4 regions of the Paenibacillus sp. FSL P2-0136 genome follow, and region 1 is predicted to be linked to each of the others. Evidence: riboswitches for the same ligand, from Rfam matches in the RefSeq annotation. Region 1 holds a riboswitch; each other region holds the start of a gene.
The links. Region 1 has a riboswitch for cyclic di-AMP ahead of NYE26_RS01100 (hypothetical protein). Riboswitches for the same ligand answer to the same signal wherever they lie in the genome.
Positions count from the first base shown of each region.

Region 2: linked by a shared signal. The riboswitch ahead of NYE26_RS15895 (APC family permease) and the one ahead of NYE26_RS01100 (hypothetical protein) in region 1 are both predicted to bind cyclic di-AMP.
Region 3: linked by a shared signal. The riboswitch ahead of NYE26_RS20870 (hypothetical protein) and the one ahead of NYE26_RS01100 (hypothetical protein) in region 1 are both predicted to bind cyclic di-AMP.
Region 4: linked by a shared signal. The riboswitch ahead of NYE26_RS31775 (C40 family peptidase) and the one ahead of NYE26_RS01100 (hypothetical protein) in region 1 are both predicted to bind cyclic di-AMP.

Region 1 is NZ_CP150244.1:260,043-263,621, forward strand. It holds gene NYE26_RS01090 (family 43 glycosylhydrolase) at 1-861, shown strand, start outside; gene NYE26_RS01095 (hypothetical protein) at 976-1,173, shown strand; gene NYE26_RS01100 (hypothetical protein) at 1,692-2,147, opposite strand; cyclic di-AMP (ydaO/yuaA leader) riboswitch at 2,282-2,451, opposite strand; gene NYE26_RS01105 (hypothetical protein) at 2,691-3,579, opposite strand, start outside.
Region 2 is NZ_CP150244.1:3,808,803-3,812,381, forward strand. It holds gene NYE26_RS15895 (APC family permease) at 43-1,860, opposite strand; cyclic di-AMP (ydaO/yuaA leader) riboswitch at 1,989-2,148, opposite strand; gene NYE26_RS15900 (disulfide oxidoreductase) at 2,375-2,809, opposite strand; gene NYE26_RS15905 (thioredoxin domain-containing protein) at 2,806-3,570, opposite strand.
Region 3 is NZ_CP150244.1:4,894,064-4,897,642, reverse strand. It holds gene NYE26_RS20875 (TetR/AcrR family transcriptional regulator) at 1-473, opposite strand, end outside; cyclic di-AMP (ydaO/yuaA leader) riboswitch at 1,043-1,225, shown strand; gene NYE26_RS20870 (hypothetical protein) at 1,618-2,115, shown strand; gene NYE26_RS20865 (SPFH domain-containing protein) at 2,134-3,564, shown strand.
Region 4 is NZ_CP150244.1:7,396,411-7,399,989, reverse strand. It holds gene NYE26_RS31785 (hypothetical protein) at 1-119, shown strand, start outside; cyclic di-AMP (ydaO/yuaA leader) riboswitch at 331-469, shown strand; gene NYE26_RS31780 (C40 family peptidase) at 527-955, shown strand; cyclic di-AMP (ydaO/yuaA leader) riboswitch at 1,344-1,486, shown strand; gene NYE26_RS31775 (C40 family peptidase) at 1,491-1,982, shown strand; gene NYE26_RS31770 (GNAT family N-acetyltransferase) at 2,229-2,714, shown strand; gene NYE26_RS31765 (cytochrome c) at 2,842-3,198, shown strand; gene NYE26_RS31760 (4a-hydroxytetrahydrobiopterin dehydratase) at 3,330-3,579, opposite strand, start outside.

The DNA.
Region 1 (3,579 bases):
GCAGGTCACGGCTCATTAGTGCAAACTCAAACAGGCGAATGGTATATTGCTCATCTCATGTCACGGCCTGTGGAAGGAACGCTCTTAAATCCATTAGGCCGTGAAACCTCTATTCAAAAAATGCATTGGACAGAGGATGGCTGGCTGGAAATGAAGGATGGATCGAATGTGGCGAAAATGGAAGTTGAGGGGATGACAGGTGTTGAATTAGAGGCCGATGGAATCTCTCATGACGTATTTGATGATTTTAATCAGGAGAAATATGATCTTCATTTTCTGACTCCGTACCGGGACCAGCAAGCGGCATGGGTGAATACGGTTGAACGTCCGGGTTACTTACGCATTCATGGAGAGAATTCTTTTTTCTCGCAGATCCATCCGGCGATTATGGCCACACGCGCAACTTCCCTTCATTATGAAGTTCAAACCAAGGTGGAATTTCATCCCGATCACTACTCGGAAACGGCCGGTCTGGGGCTATACTATGATTCGAATAATTGGCTGTACGTTCACTTGACCCACTCCGAATCAGAGGGTACCGTTCTATACGTACTTCAGGCCAAGCTGGGGCAACGCATTGAGCTGGTCCACCATTACATTCCAGTCCCTGAAGACACAGCGGAGCTCAAGATTATCTATCATTCAGGCATCGCGAGTATCCTTTACCGTTTCGGGGATAACGGGGATTGGCAAGCTTTTGTAGAAAACATTGATGTACTCTATCTGTCGGATGAAGGCGTGAACGGGGAGCCAGGGGAGATTGGCGGATTTACAGGCTTGTTCAATTTCATCGGTTCCGTTGATGCCCACCAGCATGACTCCTTCGCTGATTTTGACTACTATGGAGTGAAGAATTACTAGCCAAGGACGCCATACGTTCTTCCGCCTGGGTGTGCCCGGAGCCGTGGTGAACTGGTGAAAACGCCGGAGATGGTGTACCTTAGTAGTATTAGTCTTTAGGAGTGGTGAAGTGTTGTGAAGAAAAGTAGACAAACCCCCGTGCTGGTCGCGGCCTCGATCCTGCTGATTATTATCAGCAGCCTGATCCCGTCGGATCAATCGACTTGGCTGGGGGCGTTACAGACCCTTCTGCTGGGAGCCGGCCTGCTCGGCTGCTGTATGGCTTTTTGGCGGTTTGCCAAGGGCGGCAAGGGTGGTAAGGGCAAGAGCTGAGTTCTATGTACTGAACGGTTGGTGGAGACAGGATGAGTGCATGGGATGATTGAGCTATGTAAGATGGGCCAAGTACTGCATGAGTGCTGGCGCTGAGAGTCAAGGACGAAGTCGCGGCGGATGCTGCGGCTTTATTTGTTAGAATTTATATGTTTTGGGGTCCCCGCAAAGTACCTGAGGCATCATCGATGCTAAAGCCCCACTTTGTGGGGGGATGTTGTTTTGTAGGCGGACTCAGCGGCCCTTATTTTGTGAAAAAGACCGATTTTCTCCCCGTTGCGGACTGAGAGGACCTTAAAGGGCAGTATGGAGCGCAAAATGAGGCGGAATGGGTTAATTAAGCGCCTCTCAGTCCGCATGGCCTTCGGAATGGTCCCATTTGCCGAAATAGCGGATCGGTAGTCCGCATGGCCCGCTATCCATCTCCTTTTGTCGCATCCGTCCCCTAATTCGGCCACATCCAACTCATTCCGCCGCACTCATTCCTATATCCCGCGTATCCCGCGTTATTCCCAGTCTCAACCCGCCGAAGGGCGGTGCACAGCAGGCAAGGCTGAATGGGCGGCTGCCATCTGTTCGCGTATTCCTCTGAGCCGGGCCTTGAGCTCGGGGATGCTGCACTCCAGGATCTGGCTGATGTCGGGCAGGGGGAGCTGGATGCCATACCACAAGACACTGGCAACGTGATCGTCCCAGCTCAGCGGCGCAGAAGCACAGCGGCTGGTGTCGTGGGCGAGCATGGCACACTGGCGGATGCACTCTCTGTAGGCAGCCGCAGCAGCGGCGTCCCCTGAGAGGCGGCCCTTCAGCCATAGTGGATGGAGGGCCACGAAGGTGGCGGTTGCAGCTTGTTCGGCGCGGACGCCTTGCTCTAGCAGCAGGCAGCTAAGCGCATAGACGGGACCGCTATATTGCTGGGTGTAGTGGTTGAATCCGGCAGCGGCGGTTAGTTTGGGCGATAAGGGGTCAGGCATGTGGTCACTTTCCTTCCTGAATCTATACTGTGCAGTTCATTCCAGCGCGCAAAAAACCGCAGGCAGAGGAGGACCTCTGCCTGCGGTTGTGGGTAACAGGCTTAAGACGCCTGGCACAAAAGCGTGGCGGATCAGGGCTCTCTCTTGGCGCTTACGAGGTTAGCTGTCGGATTCGGACGGTGAGAGTCGCCCTACCTGCCGGAGACCTGCGCGTGGCATTCTCCTTCGGATTCACCCCAAGTCGGCCTGACGGCCGGATGGTTCCCCCGTTTTCCACATGACGGAAATTCAGCGTGCATGCATATGCTCATTTTCATGAATGCATTCATTTGCTTTCAACACGAATCATACTCTCTTCAGAGGGGGTTTGTAAAAATGGAAAAGAGTGCTATTCGCCTTATTTTCAGCAAATGGCTGAATGGCTGTGCATAGGGAAGCCAAAACACCTATATGTAGCAGATTATCTGCCATTTATCTCGCTCAAGCGCTGTTTTTTATTTTTGGCAGACGACGGTGGGGAAGAAGGATTCTCCATGTATCAGCTCACCACCAAAGCGGCTCATTCTGATTCTTCCAGGCAATAATCCGCTTCATCTCACGAACGGTTCCTGTTGTAATCTCATAGTCGCTGCGTTCAGCGGCATGAAGGTCCAGGAAATGCAGCATCCCTCCATAAGTCCCCACGGCCAGCATGGTCTCATCCGGATCGACAGCTAATCCAGAAATGGTGCTTCCGGCATAATAACGCCACAGCTCCCGCCCCCCTGTATCAATGAGCCTCAAGTAGCCATAGGCATCGCCAATGACAACACCGTCCTTCAGTGCCGCCGCCGCATATACCCGGGCTTCCTCGTTAACAACCGGATATTCCTGATCGGACGGGAGCTTTCCTGCTTCCGCATCTTCAAGGGACACAGCAAGGGTAACGCCATTATAGAAGTGGCAGGCATTGTACCATACGCTATGCTGGTCCTTCGTAAATATAGTATAGTGCGGGTAACTGGATTCCGGATTGAATAAGTGAACCTGCCCTGAAGTTGTGTCATATAAAAGATGATCACTGCCCTGGCTGCCATAGGCAATCCATCTTCCATCCGGAGAGACGGCACCATGCGGCATGTCGATCTCGATATGCTCCATCTCATCTGCTTTATATTCTTCGAGATCAGGATGCAGCAGCTTCACCTCCCATAGCTTCTCCTGCGATTGCTGGACCAGAAAAATCCCCTGGCTCGTAACAAGCAATAATGCTTGGCCCCCGTTAAAAGGAATGACTTGCTCCAAGGGTAACTCCTGATCCAGGCTGTCTATGTTCAAAACAGTAAACTCCGGGTCCAGCGCTTGAATCGTGCCATTCAGCTCACGCCATGAGAGATCTGCTACAACTTTTCCTTGTAGAGTGCTGTTCATGGATTGCATAATGGTAATGCCT
Region 2 (3,579 bases), 3.5 Mb from region 1:
CCGCATTAAGCAGAAACAGCCGTCTTCCTATAATCTTCTATATTATTTATGCAGATGGAAAGGAACCGTGGCGATGACAATGTCCTTCTGATTCATCAGATAAGAGCGGATGAACAAGCTGGTCTGATTATGCAGCACCGCCTGCCACCAGTGCTTGGTCACGAATTGCGGAATCAGGACGGTAATATGATCCGTTGAAGAGGTCTTCCACTCTACTGTATCGATGAACTTCACCAGCGGGCGGATAATGCTGCGGTAGCGGGAGCGCAGGACGATCAGGCGTACGCCGGGGTTCCACTCCTCCCACTTCTGCTCCATCTTGTGAATCTCTTCTTCATCGAAGCCTACATATACAGCGACCACATTATCTGTCAATGACTTCGCATAGCTGATCGAATGTAGTACAGCGCGAGTCACACCGGCGACCGGAACGACTACGGTGCTTCCTTTGATACAAGGCTTATCGGTAGCCGGACAGATCCGCAGCTGATCGGCAATATTCATATAATGGCGGTGAATCCGGTGGAACACGATGATAACAGCCGGTAGGAAGATGAAGGCCATCCACACGCTGGAGAATTTAGTGATTATGAAAATCAGGGTGATCGTTAATGTAGTGAGCATCCCCACCGTATTGACGGCGAACTTGCTCTGCCAGCCTTTCGGCTTCGTTCTGTACCATTGGACCATCATGCCCAGCTGCGACAGCGTGAACGGAATGAATACCCCTACTGCATATAATGGAATGAGTCCTTCCGTATTCCCGTGAAACGCCGCCACCAGCACAGCCGACATGACACCGAGGAAAATAATACCGTTGGAGAAGCCCAGCCGGTCGCCGCGCACCATGAAGGCATGGGGCAGATATTTATCTTTGGCGAACATGAACGCCAGCAGCGGGAAGGCCGAGTACGCCGTATTGGCTGCCAGGAACAGGATAACCGCCGTAATCCCCTGAATGAAGAAGTACAGTCCGCCGCGGCCGAAGGTAGATTCGGTAATCTGTGAGACCACGGTGGCCTTCTCATCAGGCATGATACCGTACCAGTAAGCGAGCAGCGTAATACCTGTGAACATTACCCCGAGAATGAGGCCCATGAGCATCAGCGTTTTGGCTGCATTTTTCTCCGCGGGCGCTTTGAAGTTAGGAATGGCATTGGAGACCGCTTCTACCCCGGTCAGAGCCGAACAGCCGGAGCTGAAGGCCTTCAGCAGCAGGAACATACTCACGTTCGATACCGCCGAGCCAATCTCAGGAACATGGGCATGGGCGCCGCCGGTCATATATTTGAAGACCCCCGAGATGATGAGCACGAAGATGGAAACCACGAACAGATAGACCGGGATAGCGATGAAGGAGGCCGATTCGGTCACTCCCCGCAGGTTAACAATCGTTAAGAGCACGATAACAGATACCGCTATGAGAACACTATGATTATGCAGACTTGGAAAAGCTGAAGTGATTGCATCCGTCCCCGCCGAGGCGCTTACCGCCACCGTCAGAATGTAATCCACCAGAAGAGAGCCGCCGGCCAGTAAGCCGGTATGCACCCCTAGATTGCTTTTGGCGACAATATACGCGCCCCCGCCTTGGGGATAAGCGAAGATCGTCTGCCGGTAGGACAGAATCAGAATAGCCAGCAGGCCCAATACGGCTAATGCAATTGGCAAGGAGTACCAGATAGCGGTGAACCCGGCGGCCACCAGTACAATCAGAATTTGTTCTGTTCCGTAGGCTACAGACGAGAGCGCATCAGAAGACAGGACAGCCAGTGCTTTCACCTTGGATAACTTTTCATGATCGAGTTCGTTCGACTTCATCGGACGCCCGATCAATAGTCGTTTTACCTTGCTTACCATTGTAGTAACAGTTCCTCTCTTGGTTAAGTTGAAACGGGTTTCCCTGCGCTGTTTTCATAAGTGGATTTCATAAATGCAGGCACCAAAATAAGCATACGGAAATGATCCGCATGCCTTAGTGTGCATGGTCATTATCCCACTAGTGGCTTACGAGGTTAGCTGGCGGATTCGGACTGTGGTAGCCCTACGGTTACAGGTCAAGTAGCCTGCTCCGATTCACCCCTTTTGGCCTTAGCCAAAGTGTGGTTCCCCCGTTTTTCCTTCCGGAAAATTCAGCGCATATTCAACTTCTCACAAGGACTAATATTAAGCTACAACACGTCTTCCGTAAAGCGTGGAAACAAATGAAAAAAGAATGAAAAGCACTCAAAACAACCAAATTCATCATCCGGTATGTCTTGATCTTTCATTCTCTTTCATTATCCCTTTACCACGTGATTTTACAGGGTTTTTGCATATTATTTTTTACTAAAATTAAAGGTATTCTCTTCTCTTCCTTCTGCCCGTCAGCTTCTTACTCCGCAGGCTCCTCTTTGCGTCCTGTCCAGAGCAGAATCGAGATTAAGGCAAAGGCTATAAGTGCAAGCAGAGGGATCGTTATAAATCCGAACCAGTTCAGATAATCCTTGTTGCACGGTACGCCGATGGTACAGGGAAGCACCTTGCTGAGCGCCGGAATTTTCTGCTCCGCATAATGATAAATAGAGATGCAGCCGCCGATCAGACTAAGGGGAAGCACGTATGGAATGATCCGCTTGTCCGCCCGGTAGGTGGCGATCCCCAGCAGGAACAGCTGCGGATACATGAAGATCCGCTGGAACCAGCACAGCTTACAGGGCTCGTAATTTAGGACCTCACTGAGATACAGGCTTCCTGCTACAGCCACCACACAGACGAACCAGGCCAAGTAGAGACAGTTACGCCGGCAGAAGGCAGAGAAGACGGTCATTGGGCGGTCCCTGCTCCCGCTGCTGCTGTTGCTGCCTGAATCTGGGCGTCAATCGCCTCCATATTGAAAGGCTCCTTCACCTTGATGCCGTTCACGTACAAGGATGGCGTATTCGTTACACCCGTATCGGTGCCAAGCTGAATATCCCGCTCCAGCTCGCTTACGTAGGTACGCTCGTCAATGTCCTTGCGCAGCAGGTCGTAATCCACCGGCAGCTCCAGCTGCTTGGCGAGACTCACCAGGAAGTCAGGCGTAGCCCATTCCTTCTCTTCATTCCCCTGATTGGCATAGATCGCATCGAAATACTTCCAGAACGCTTCCTGGTTCTGATGATAGACCGATAGCGCTGCCAGGGAGGCCGTTCTGGAATCCTTGCCGATGAAGGCCAGATTCACGAAATAGAAGGCTGCTTTATTCTGATCGACATAGCCCTGAACGATCTGCGGCTTGATCACACCGGTGAACTGGGCGCAAGCCGGACATTTGAAATCGCCGAATTCCACAATTTTTACCGGAGCATCCTCCTTGCCCAGCCGCATCATCTCACTGTAATTGAAGGCAACCGGTTTGCTGTCTGAGCCTGCAGGCGAAGAATCCTTGGAAGCAAGCATGAATAAGCCTACAAAAATAATAATGACGATGGCCACCGTACTCACGATCAGAATTCTCGTTTTCTGCTTCTGCTGCTCCTGCTCTGCCCTGCGCTTCTCCTGCTTGCTCATCTGGGGAGCCGTGACATTGTTCTTTTTTGTTTTGCTCAAAGAGAGTTC
Region 3 (3,579 bases), 3.0 Mb from region 1:
ACCAGCAGGTGGGTATATCCATCGGCATACCGTCCACGGGTGAACTGCTCCAGTGTCTCCTGGGCGGTGATCTGCAAATGCCGGAAGACATTGAGAATGTAAGGCTCCAGGGACGGATATTGATTCGCCAGGGAGACGAACTGCCGCAGCTTATGCAGGAACTCCGAGGTGAATTGCAGCTTCAGCAGATTGTACAGGGCATCGAGCGGTGTAGCATCCGACGGCAGAGCAGCCAGCGGGTTATTCTCTTTCTCTTGGACAGCAATAATGCCAATGAAATAGGCGGCGACTGCCTCCTCCTTACAGGAGAAGTAATTCGCAAAAGTCCGCCGGGAATATCCAGCCTTCTGAACAACATCATCCACAATGAAGCCATCCATCCCATGCTCAAGCGCAAGCTCGAAGGCCGCTACGGCTAAGGCATAGGCGGTGGCTTCTTTTTTTTTGTCCCGCAGATTCAGTTTGGAATTCAAAAGTAAATGTTCCTCCTTTCCCTGATATCTATAAGTTCTAGAGAATCTATAGGTTCTATTATTGCTCAAAGGGAAAGATTGCACAATGAGCATCGAGTGACGAAAATGTGAATATTTTAAATTTGGAGTAATGGGCTGAGAAAAAAAGGTGCGGGGTTAGGAGATTAAGTTAGGAGGGCGTGGGGAAGGGAGTGGGAAGTAAGTGAGTAGATGAGGAGCGAGAGCTGGAGTGGGAGTAAGTGAAGGAGAGTAAGTGAGTAGGTAAGTGAGAGTTAGTGTGGGAGTAAGTGAAGGAGAGTAAGTGAGTAGGTAAGGAGAGTAGGGGAATAAGTGAGTATGAGAGTGGGAGGAGATTAGGTGAGCAAAGGAGCAGCGCGTGGGAGGAAGAGTAACATGGGTGTAAACAGACGATAGCGCGAGCAAATCCCCGGGCGGATAAGAGCAGAGCTGAAGAATGCGCCTTCATTCCAGAAGGTACAGCATTATTGACTTCTTTTGTCATCCGTGAGGTTTTACATTAAATGGCTGCAGGCGTAAGATTCAATCAACAACCGAATGAAATGACACTGTTCTTGAAATGGCTGAATTCCGTAACGGGAACGGGGGAACCAACTGGTGCAGGTGGCTTAAGGATAGGCTGCTGAGTACCCGGGGTGAATCCTTGCCAGTGTGCTACTATGGCTCTGGTGAGGTAGGGCAATCTCGCTGCCCGAATCCGTCAGCTAACCCCGTAAGCCTCGAAGAGAGAGGATGAGCGCCATGATCGAGTAACCGACCACGGAGAGCCCTGCTGCTGCTGTGGTCTTTTTGCTGTGTAGGGAAGGGGATTAATCCCACTGAATGCCCTGAAAATGGGCTGGATGCAGAAATGAAGAGCACAAGTGCCCTTGAATCCAATTGCGCCTCTGCCATACACAACCAAGCAGCCTAAAGTGGAAATTAGGGGCAATAGTGACAGGTGGAAGCACAATTTAATCTTATAACAACACTGATTAGTCATTTATATGCCGCAATAGTCTTTTTATGTACCACAATAGTCAGTTTCCGCATCTCCACTACAGTCAGTTTTCTTATAGCCATATTACATTGAAAGGAGGGGGTTCCCATCGCTACTGTATTTATCGTCTGCTTCTGGGTTGGCCTCGTGCTTATCCTAAGCGGCAGCATTCATGGGCACGGTCTGGTAGGCCACCTGCATGTAGGGGGAGGAGATGGCGGGGGGCCAGGCTTTCTCCCGATTCTTCCGCTGATGGTGTTTGTCACCGTCTGGGGCGGCACGGGGTATATGCTTGTCAAGTACAGCGGGATGCAGCTGCTCGCCGTGGTACTGGTCTGTACCTTGATCGCCCTGCTGCCGGGCATCCTGCTCTACACGGTACTGGCCCGGGTGATGACCCGTTATGACAGCAGTATGAGTGAACTCGATTATGATCCGGCAGGCCAGCTCGGCTATATCAGCATCGCCGCAGCGGATGGGGCCGTAGGAGAGATGAAGTATGTGCTGCACGGGACCATGCGTTCCATCGGCGTGCGTGCCGAATCCGGTCAGTCGCTATTGCGGGGCGATCGGGTGATTATTGTGAAGACGGATAAGGGGATCGCAACGGTCACTTTGTTCGAGAGGGAAATGGAACAAAACTAACGGGGAGTGTCGGAGCAAATGTTAATTTTATATGTAACCGGAGCTATTGTTGTTGTGATTCTGCTGGCGTTAACCAGTATTGTGACCGCGTATAAAAAGGTTCCGCCTAATCAGGCCATGATCGTATACGGTCTCGGCGGCAAAAGAGTGGTTCAGGGCGGCGGGACATTCGTCATCCCCGGCTTCCAGAACAATAAAACCATCTCCATGATGCTGATGAGCTTCGATGTGATCCCGGCGCAGGCCATGTTTTCCCGCCAGGGCATCAAGCTGAACCTGGAGGCGGTCGCCCAGATTAAGATCAAAAGCGATCCAACCGCTATTCTCACAGCCAGCGAGCAGTTCATTGACCGGCCGGAAGAGGACCGTGAGACGATTATTCTGCATTCGGTGGAGGGTCATCTGCGCGGCCTGATCGGGCAGCTCAGTGTAGAATCTATACTCAAGACCCCAGACGAAATCAACAGCAAGATGCGGGAGACCTGCTCGGAGGACCTAGACAAGATGGGGCTGGAGGTGGTCAGCTTCACCATCAAGAAAATTACCGACGACAAAGGGTACATCGACAATATGGGGGTGCCTGAGATTGAGCGGATTCGCCGTGATGCCAGCATCGCCAAGGCTGAAGCCGAACGCGATATTCAGATCAAGCAGGCCGAGGCGGAGAAGGAATCCTCCATTGCCAAAGCCAATGCGCATCAGGCGACGATTGAAGCAGGAACCGCTGCCCGTGCGAAGGAATCGCTGTTCGAGAAGGAGCTGAACATTAAGCAGGCGGACTTCAAGCTGGAGACCGAGGTGAAGAAGGCACAGGCGGATCTGGCGTACGAATTGCAGCAGAATAAGATCAAGCAGTCGCTGGTTACCGAACAGGTGAAAATCACTCAAATGGAGGCCGAAGCCAACCGCACAGTCCGGGAGATCGAGGTCGAGCTGAGACAGCGGGAGCTGGAAGCGACGGTAATCAAGCCGGCCCAGGCAGAGAATCAAGCAACGATCATGAGAGCGGAAGCCGCCAAGCAGCGGCAGATTCTGGAGGCGGAAGCCGAAGCCGCTACGACGACCAAGCGCGGACTGGCAACAGCGGAGGCGGAATTGGCAAAAGGGAAGGCGAATGCGGAGATCGTCCAGCTCGCCGGAGCGGCGGAAGCGGGAGCGCTGCAGAAGAAGGCTGAGGCGTACAAACAGTTCACTCAAGCCGCCCTGACCGTGGAATTCCTGAAAATCCTGCCCGAGCTGGCTGAGAAAATCGCCTCCCCGCTGGCCAAGGTAGATAAGATCACCGTCATCTCCCAGGATGGGGCGTCCGCAGGCGTGAACAAAATTACCGGCGATATCGCCAAAATCATGGCGCAGGTGCCTGAACTGACCAAGACGCTGACCGGCATGAATGTCACAGAGGCGCTTAGCGGGTTACTTGGTCGGGAGCCTGAACATGGACAGGAGTAGAAGAGGAGTAGAGGC
Region 4 (3,579 bases), 530 kb from region 1:
ATCCCGGATTGCCGGCCCTTATGCTCCGCCAGGCAGCTCCGCTGCCCTCCACGCTGTTCGATATGTGGGGAATCGCTGCCCAGTACCACCTTTGGTCCAGTAAATCATTTCCACAATAATAAGCTGCTGAAGCGGCATACTAAAGAGAGTCACAGCCCCTTATCAGGGAGCAGGACTCTTTTTTGCTTGAACGGAGGACAAAAGCATTTGCAAAAGGGGAAATCCTCTGATACAATGATGGCTGTACCAGTAGTAACAAAGTTGTAATCTTTCAAGCAAAATATTCCGTAACTCTTGCAATTTAAGCAATACCGATAAGTCACTGTTCTGGTGCATAAAACGCCGAATTCCCTGCACCGGGAAGTGGGGGAACCATATTTTGGGTGAATTGATCTCGCTTTAGAGGGGTCATAGGGGAACCTTCTACCGAATCCTTAAGCTAACCTCGCAGGCCCTGGAAGGAGTACATCTTTTGATTAGTCAGAATTTCAAGAAAAAATGCACCGCAGCAGCGCTGGGTCTTGTGATGGTATTCACACTCGGAGCGGGCAGTGCCTTCGCAGATTCTAAGATGGATACTGTGATTTCAAAAACCATTGGAACGTCGTATAAAACCGGGGGCACAACCACCAGCGGCTTCGACTGTTCCGGATTTACCAAGTATGTGTTCAAGAATGTCGGGCTTACCTTGCCCCGTACCTCCAAAGCACAGTTCAAAGTTGGAACAAGTGTATCCAAGAGCAATCTGCGTTCCGGTGATCTCGTGTTCTTCAACACCCTGGGTAACGGAGTGTCCCATGTCGGTATTTATGTTGGAAACGGGAAGTTCGCACAGTCCTCAAGTTCACGTGGTGTAACCATCAGTTCGATGAGCCAGTCCTACTGGGCCAACCGCTACGTTGGCGCCAAACGAGTAATGAGCACAACAGCCTACCAAGCTGTCGCTTACGATTGAACCCTTGAAGCATACCCCGAATATTTCAGCCTCTAACAACTAAATGTAACTTATACGAGCCCGGGATGATTATTGCCGTAATCATTTCCGGGTTTTTCCTTTTCCTTATTCTACCTTTTACACTGAATTCGCAGCCTTGAAACAGCATTTTCTTGCAAAAACAAAGAAATAATCATATAAATTAACCCCTGCGCATAGATATGAGTCTTTGGAAAGGGCTATAACTCTAAAAAACAGCAAAAAAGATGCATTAATATGTTATAAGTGATTGCCAAGCGCCTTAGTCTTTGTTACAATTATCGCAGTGAGTTTTTAGTAACATTTTTGTAATTATTGAATCGATTTTAACAAAGGTTTTGTCATGTATTGAATGAACCGCTAATCCTAATCAACAGTCGTGCCGAGTTCCCTAATGAATTAGGGAAACGGGGGAACCACTTTGGGTGAATTGACCTCCTATTCTAAGAGGGGTCATAGGGGACCTTCAACCGAACCCTTAAGCTAACCTCGTAGGCATTGGAAGGGGTATTTACTTTTGAAGAAGAAGCTAGCAGCCGCAGTACTAAGCTTGTCCATTATCTTCACCATCGGAGCAGGAAGCGCTTTCGCGGATTCCAAAATGGATAAAGTGATCGACAAAGCCATCGGAACCAAATACGTGTCCGGCGGTACATCAACTAACGGGTTTGATTGCTCCGGATTTACAATGTATGTTTTTGATAAGATCGGCATTAACCTGCCCCATCAATCCGGCTCCCAGTATCAGATGGGCTCTGCCGTGTCCCGTGACGAGATGAGACCGGGCGATCTTGTATTCTTCAATACAAGCGGTAAGGGCATATCCCATGTTGGTATTTATGTTGGTGACGGCGAATTCGCCCATGCCTCTTCCTCACGTGGTGTAACCATCAGTTCGCTGAGTGACAGCTATTACGTCAACCGCTACGTTGGCGCCAAGCGAATCATGAGTACAGATGCCTACAAGACTGTAGCTTCGGATTCCCAAGACAACGATGATGTACAATAATCCTTTGTAACCTAACGCTCTTTTCCGAGATTTTTGCCGAAATCTTGGGGAAGGGCTTTTTTTGTCTATAAAATTACTTACCCCTCTCTATATTTGTAAAACACTGATTCTGCGCTTTCGGAAAATATATTTTGCCGTTTGTCAAGTTTCTGCATTTCCGTAAGGAAATTGCGTCGAAACTGGCTGTTTTTGTATATAATTAATAGAAGAAATGAATCTATGTCCCTTGGAAGGAGGCCTCCCCCAATGATTAGCTCCCCGCTAACCTTTTACGTGGTGCCTATGGAGCCGCAGCATGCCGCTGAGATCTGTGAGTGGAGCTACAAGCCGCCGTATAATATTTACGGCTGGGTGTCCTGGGAGCAGATGCAGGCGCTGGGCGTGGAGTTCGGAGACCCGCAGCTGCGAAGTGAGCAATATGTATCGGTTGTGAATGGAGAGGGGGATCTGTGCGGCTTCGCCCAGCTCTTTCCGATGGAGGGGGTAGTCCGGCTTGGTGTCGGAATGCGGCCCGAGCTGTGCGGCCATGGAATGGGACATCTGTTCATGAAGGCTATTGTGCAGGCAGCACGGTCGCGTTACCCGGAATGTGAGATCGACCTGGAGGTGCTGACCTGGAACCAGCGCGCCATCCGCGCCTACCAGAAATGCGGGTTCACCATAACGGATACCTATGAACGCCGCACTCCGACCGGTAATAAGCCTTTTTATTGCATGGTCTATGAGGAATAGCACCGGAGACAAGAGAGTTTTGCAAAAAATGGATCATTTGTGTTCATTTTTTTGACACACATACTATGATAACGCTTCACCATCCGCTATAATGGAGACAGCAGCTTACATGGAGGGACGGATGCAGATGCAGAAATGGATCATGAGCGGTTTGTTTTTTGCCGCCTGTGCCTTTGCAGTAATCTTAATGTTTACCCTACCCGGTAAATCCGAGGTGGCGGAGCAGAACAAGCCGACCATGCCGGAGGTTGTGCTGGACGCTGCGGGCGCAGAAGCCACAGTGAAGGCCAATTGTATCTCCTGCCACGGAGACCAGCTTCAGGGCGGGGCGGGACCCAGCCTGCAGCAGGAAGGCGCTTCGCATGACGCAGCTCAGATCTTCAGCATAGTCACCAAGGGCCGCGGACAGATGCCTCCCTTCAAAGACAGGCTGGCCCCTGAAGAGATTGCGAATGTAGCCCTATGGCTGGCCGAGAAGAAATAATCCGCAACCTGTACTCACACCATGCTCCTCATTTTAAATGTATAATGCCCGTGACGAGGATAACGAACGATCCTTGCACGGGCATTTCTATTAATTAGATATTCCTGTTGTCTCCATAGGGGCCTTGTCCTCTAGCGGGTCTTCTCGAATGCCTCATTAAATTCATGCGCCTGGCGGAGATCAAGCTTCTCCACATCTGCAGCCAGCCGCAGAACAACCGTCTTGTAATCAATGGTGATATGCGGGTGATGGTCAAAGGCCTCCGAAATTGTCGCTACCTCATCCACAAAGGCAATTCCCTTCATATATTCACTGAACATATATTTGCGCACCAGCCTATCCCTCTCCAGCTTCCAGCCCTCAAGCTTGCCGATCTGCTCC